Regions from separate parts of the Oceanobacillus sp. NCCP-135 genome, predicted to be linked through region 2. Evidence: predicted binding sites of a transcription regulator. Region 2 holds the regulator's gene; the other holds the start of a gene.
The links. Region 2 encodes LexA, which represses DNA repair genes until DNA is damaged. Its sites were predicted from a motif close to CGAACATATGTTCG; they were not measured.
Positions count from the first base shown of each region.

Region 1: a site for LexA is predicted at 1,410-1,423, ahead of uvrB (excinuclease ABC subunit UvrB). Genes of this name have one in related genera too.

Region 1 is NZ_BAAKSZ010000006.1:25,909-29,344, reverse strand. Features, by position in the region: gene AC6HVZ_RS05980 (MGDG synthase family glycosyltransferase) at 1-714, shown strand, start outside; gene uvrB (excinuclease ABC subunit UvrB) at 1,492-3,436, shown strand, end outside.
Region 2 is NZ_BAAKSZ010000002.1:3,012-6,447, forward strand. Features, by position in the region: gene AC6HVZ_RS01675 (Tn3 family transposase) at 1-685, shown strand, start outside; gene lexA (transcriptional repressor LexA) at 841-1,464, opposite strand; gene AC6HVZ_RS01685 (YneB family resolvase-like protein) at 1,744-2,382, shown strand; gene AC6HVZ_RS01690 (DUF896 domain-containing protein) at 2,533-2,766, shown strand; gene tkt (transketolase) at 2,871-3,436, shown strand, end outside.

The DNA of each region.
Region 1 (3,436 bases), on a different contig from region 2:
ATTACAATAAATGTATATACGGATTTTTTTGTGAATCGTGTTTGGGGAGTACAGGGTATAGATTATCATTTCGTTCCTTCCATTCATGTGAAAGAGTTTTTGCTAAAGATAGGTGTAGAGGAAAGGCGTATCTTTATTACCGGGATTCCTGTCCATGCTGCCTTTGACTCTAGATCAAGTGGGAAGAGGGAAAGTAAGGAGCTTGCTGTGTTAGTGACTGGTGGAAGTCTTGGTGTAGGGGAAATAGATAAGTTGCTTCCAGTACATCGATCCGATAGTAAACTTCATTACTATGTTTTATGTGGGAAAAATAAGCTTTTATTTCATCAGTTGAAAATGAAAAATACACCAAATGTAACTCCAATTTCCTATGTGAAAAGTAAAGAAAAAATGAATCTGTTATATGATCAGATGGATGCTGTGCTAACGAAGCCAGGAGGAGTAACGGTGAGTGAATGTCTGGTCAAGCGCAAACCGATATTTGTCAGCAAAGCCCTTCCAGGTCAGGAAAAAATTAATCTGAATCAACTGAAGGAGATAGGTGTAGTAATTCCGATTGAAGTACAAGCCGATTCCGTGGAGGATCAGATAATGGCTTTTTTTACGGATTTGTCCAGGCAGAGAGCATATGAGGAAAAAGTCAGCATATTTCATGATAATTTGGAGAAGAAATCTATCTCTGGAATATTGGATGAGATTATTAGAAAACATTAGCTGGTTGCTGGTGTTTTTTTCGTTTGGTTCTTTTGGTAGTGGATAGGAAAGCCGGCGTAACTTTAGCTTGATTTTTTACTTGTCTATAGAAGATGAGTGCTAGTTTAGCGCTATGGAAACACACTACGCTTTCCGTGGGCAGCTGGTGAGCCTCTTCGTGCTACGTACTGCGGGGTCTCACCTATGCCTTTCCTCCCACAGGAGTCTTCGTGTGTTTCCTCCGCTGGTATGGTGTTTAGCAATAAGAAAATTAATTAGCTGAAAGAAATGATAATGCATTCTTAAATAGCTTCACCAGTCCGGGTGAGCGGAGGGGGGTGACTCCTCGAAAATACAGTTCAATTTTCTTCGTGCGATGTAGACGCTACCGAAGCTTTCCTTGTCCTGCGGGAACAGCACGTGTCCGAAGACCTAAGCAGAGTGGTTTTCTCGAGGAGGCTAAGACCGTGCCTGCGGAAAGCATCCACCCGGAGCGATCCCGGACGGCAGCAACAGCACATATATTTGGAAATAAAGCTAAGGCTATGTTGTCTTTTATATCTTTTGTGGCAAAATAACAAATATTTCGGTAGTACGAGTAGTGGTAACCGCAATCTTAATTCCCCAAAAACTCCTTCCTCTTATTGATTATAACCTCCAACATATAGAAATAATGTTTATCATACAAAAAATTTAAAAAAAGTAAGCAAAATTGTCGAATATTTGTTCGTGTAAATGTTAAAATATTATATTATATATGGTAGAATAGTGAAAGTAGGAAGAACGGAGGGCTGTCTTTTGGAAAATAAGTTTGAATTGGTATCACGCTTTCAACCTGCTGGTGATCAGCCACAGGCTATAAAAGAAATTACCGAAAAAATTTTAGCTGGTCAGAAGCATCAAACATTGCTTGGAGCAACAGGAACTGGTAAAACATTTACGATGTCCAATGTCGTACAGGAGATTAATCGGCCTACATTGGTTATCGCTCATAATAAAACATTAGCAGGACAGTTATATAGTGAGTTTAAGGAGTTTTTTCCGAATAATGCAGTGGAGTATTTTGTCAGTTTCTATGATTACTATCAGCCGGAAGCGTATGTGCCATCATCAGATACATTTATTGAAAAAGATGCGAGCATTAATGATGAAATTGATAAATTACGTCATTCAGCTACATCCTCCTTATTTGAGCGTAAGGATGTATTGATCGTAGCGAGTGTTTCTTGTATTTATGGACTGGGTAATCCAGAAGAATATAGTAGTCAGATGCTTTCCCTTCGTATGGGAATGGAGAAAGATCGTGATCAATTATTGCGAGACCTGGTTACGATCCAGTATGCGAGAAACGATATTGATTTTCAGCGTGGTACTTTTCGGGTTAGGGGTGATTCTGTAGAGGTTATCCCGGCATCCAGAGAAGAACGCTGTATTCGGTTTGAATTTTTTGGTGATGAGATAGATCGGATTCGGGAAGTGGATGCATTAACAGGTGAAATTATCGGGGATCGTGAGCATGTAGCTATTTTCCCAGCTTCCCACTATGTAACTCGGGAGGAAAAATTAAAAAAAGCAATTCGTAACATTGAAATAGAGCTAGATGAACGATTAAAAGAATTACGTGCTGAAAATAAATTATTGGAAGCACAGCGGTTAGAGCAGCGAACGAATTATGATATTGAAATGATGGAGGAAATGGGCTTTTGTTCAGGTATTGAAAACTATTCCAGACATTTGACACAAAGAGAAGCGGGAGCAACGCCGTATACTTTATTCGATTATTTACCAGAGGAATTTTTAATAGTAGTGGATGAGTCGCATGCTACCCTGCCACAAATTAGGGGAATGTTTAATGGGGATCAGGCAAGAAAGAAGGTATTGGTTGATCATGGCTTCAGACTTCCTTCTGCAATGGATAATCGCCCATTGCGATTTGAGGAATTCGAGCAAAAAGCGAAACAGCTTGTATATGTATCTGCTACCCCTGGACCTTATGAGTTAGAGCATTCTCCGGAAATGACGGAACAAATTATCAGGCCAACCGGTTTGCTTGATCCGGAAATTGATGTTCGACCAATAGAAGGACAGATTGATGATTTAATTGGGGAAATAAATAAACGCACAGAAAAGAACGAACGTGTGCTTGTAACGACATTAACGAAGAAAATGGCAGAGGATCTAACAGATTATTTGAAAGAGCTTGGGATGAAAGTTGCCTATTTACATTCAGAGATCAAAACATTGGAACGTATCGAAGTGATCCGTGATTTAAGGGTAGGTAAATATGATGTACTTATTGGGATAAACCTATTACGGGAAGGGCTAGATATTCCAGAAGTCTCGTTAGTTACCATACTTGATGCCGATAAAGAAGGATTCCTGCGTTCAGAGCGTTCATTAATTCAAACAATGGGGAGAGCGGCCCGTAATGAAAACGGACAAGTTATTATGTATGCAGATCGAATTACCAACTCCATGCAAATAGCGATGGATGAAACAACACGACGCCGTGAAATTCAAATGGCATTTAATGAGCAACATAATATAACACCTACAACGATCAGGAAAGATGTTCGAGACGTCATTCGGGCAACCGTTGTAGCAGAAGATCAGGAGGAATACAAAGAAAAAACAAAGAGTCTATCAAAGTTAAAAGGAAAAGAAAAAGACAAAGTAATCGAACAAATGGAAAATGAAATGAAGCAAGCTGCCAAAGCGCTTGATTTTGAAAAAGCAGCTGAAC
Region 2 (3,436 bases):
ATACACGGATCAGGTTTTCGGATTAAGTCATTTGTTAGGATTTCGTTTTGCACCTAGGCTAAGAGATATAAGTGACACAAAATTATATACCATTTCTTCCCCCAAAGATTTTCCAAACATAAAAGGCATACTTCAGGGTAAGATTAACACAAACGTTATTAAAGAAAATTTTGATGATGTATTAAGGCTGGCGCATTCAATTCGGGAAGGAAGAGTTTCTGGATCATTAATCATGGGGAAGTTAGGTTCATATGCAAGGCAAAACAAAGTAGCCACAGCCCTTCGAGAGATTGGGAGAATTGAAAAAACAATTTTTATTCTTGATTATATTACAAATGAAACATTAAGAAGAAGGATACATCGTGGGCTAAATAAAGGTGAAGCCATGAATGGATTGGCTAGGGCTTTATTCTTTGGTAAACGTGGTGAATTCAGAGAGCGAGGCATACAAGATCAACTCCAAAGAGCTAGTGCATTAAATATATTAATCAATGCAATAAGCTTATGGAACACTGTATATTTGGGTGAAGTGACAAAAGAGTTTAAGAAAAAGGATGTTCTAAAAGAAAATTTACTTCCACACATTTCACCTTTAGGATGGGGACATATTAATTTTCTTGGGGAATATAAATTTGATTCGAATAGCTTGCCAGGGAATTCTCTAAGATCATTGAATAAAAGTTAAATTAAAGTATAAGCCAAATTCCCTAACGTACAGGTATTTGGCTATATTTATGTCAAAATGTGCTTAGCGTACAAAATTTCCGAAATGTTGGCGGTACCCCTGAGAGTGAATTTTATAACTGGAAATAAATAAAAAGCTGCCAAATGGCAGCTTTTTTAATGAATATTTCTATATAACCCAATGACTTTCCCCAAAATGGTTACATTCTGGTAAATCAATGGTTCCATTGTGGCGTTCTCAGGCTGCAAGCGAATATGGTTCTTTTCTTTAAAGAAACGTTTTACAGTCGCTTCATTTTCTTCGGTCATTGCTACAACAATATCGCTGTTATCAGCAGTGTATTGTTGTTTCACAATTACCATATCTCCATTTAGAATTCCAGCTTCAATCATACTCTCACCATCAATGACCAGAACAAATAGATTATCATCCGGCCCGGCACTTGAAACTGGTATTGGAATAAATTCCTCTATATTTTCCACGGCTGTTATTGGCAGCCCCGCTGTAACTTTTCCAATTACAGGAGCATATCTTGCTTCTTCCTTAGGGATATTACTATCCTCTGATAAGTCAAGAATTTCAATTGCCCTAGGTTTCGTAGGGTCTCTCCTGATATAGCCCTTACTTTCAATTCTAGCAAGATGGCCATGCACAGTAGAGCTTGAAGCAAGTCCGACCGCCACTGCTATTTCACGGACGGATGGTGGATACCCTTTCTCCTTTACCTGATCTTTAATAAAATCAAGAATCATTTGTTGCCTTTTAGAAAGTTTAGTCATCTATTAAACACCTCGCACATAGGATTTATTAATGATAGTTTACCATCATAATCCAATAAAAGCAAACATTCGTTCGAAAATCTATTGACAGGATCATACGTTCGTGGCATACTAAATATATCGAACAAAAGTTCTAAACTTAAAAAAGGAAGGATAGATAATATGTTTGAAAAAATGACAAAAACAGATGCATTTTATTTAGTTGCCTTTGCATTAACTTTAGGATTTTTATGTTTTTCCATGATAATTAGCGGATAATTGGGTGAAGGGGATCTTATTTTGAAAGCCATTATATATTGTCGTGTCAGTACAGATAAAAAAGCACAGGAAACATCTTTAGCCAGACAAAAGCAAGAATTAGTAAAAATGGCGGAAAGATATAATTTTCAAGTTGTGGAATGTATCGAGGAGCAGATGAGCGGATTTGAGATAGATCGTGAGGGGATTTTTCGAATGCTTGACTACTTTTCAGAGAGTAAAGCAGAATGTTTATTAATTCAGGATGAAACCAGACTAGGCCGTGGAAATACAAAAATTGCTTTATTTCATCAGTTGCAAAAATTAAATATACCTATATATACTGCGCTCCATAACGGGGAATTGGAGCTTTCAGACTCAGATTCAATGGTGCTGCAAATTGTAGGTATTGTTGAAGAATATCAAAGAAAAATTCATAATGCGAAAATTAGAAGAGGAATGAAAAAAGCAATTGCAGAAGGATACGAGCCCAGGAAGAATCTATCTAATCAGCATAAAGCACCTGGAAGAGAAAGAGTTGACTTTCCTATTGATGAAGTCGTTCGCTTAAGACAAAATAACCTAACCTTTGAGGAAATTACAAATACATTAAATGGCCTTGGTTATTCTGTCTCAAAGGCAACAGTGCACAGGCGATATAAGGAGTTTCAAAATACTTGAATATAATATACAGGCAAGGTAAGATAAAAAGGCAAGAACTGTTATAGTTCTTGCTCTTTTAGTGTGATAATGCCTTTTTAAATGGACACCCTGATCCTTTGGCACTCGCTTATTGTAAAAAATTTCACCCTATGCAGGAGGTTGAATTATATGATATCTAAAGAAAAACTGGAACGAATAAATTCACTGGCAAAAAAGTCAAAAAATGAAGGGTTGACTCCAAAAGAAAAAGAAGAACAAAAAGAGCTCCGTGAACAATATCTAAAAAATGTACGAAGCTCATTTAAAAATGAATTTAAATCAATGACAGTAATCGATCCCGAGGGTAATGATGTAACCCCACAAAAGGTTAAAGATTTACAGGAAAGAAATAAAAAGCATTAAAAATGGTTAAACATTAAGTATTCTAATACCTTGTGACAAATGATGTTTCAGTATAGAATAAATGAGTATACACAATTTATCTAGAAATGAAAGGAGAAATAAAAATGTCTAATATTACTGAACAACTATCCATTAACACGATACGTACACTATCAATTGATGCAATTGAAAATGCAAATTCAGGTCATCCTGGCCTGCCAATGGGTGCTGCTCCGATGGCATATACATTGTGGACTGATTTTATGAATCACAATCCAAAAAGCTCAAAATGGTTTAATAGAGACCGCTTTGTACTTTCAGCAGGTCATGGTTCCATGCTTTTGTATAGTTTATTACATTTATCTGGATATGACGTTACAATGGATGATTTAAAGAACTTCCGTCAATGGGGATCAAAAACACCTGGGCATCCAGAAGTTAATCATACAGATGGAGTAGAAGCAACCACCGGTCCTCTTGGTCAGGGTATTGCGATGTCTGTAGGAATGGCTATGGCTGAAGCTCATCTTGGTGCAAAGTTCAATAAAGATGATATATCAATTGTTGACCATTACACCTATGCCCTGGTTAGTGATGGTGATCTGATGGAGGGTATTTCACATGAAGCGGCTTCCTTGGCAGGCCATCTTGGTTTAGGAAAATTAATTGCATTATATGACTCAAATGATAT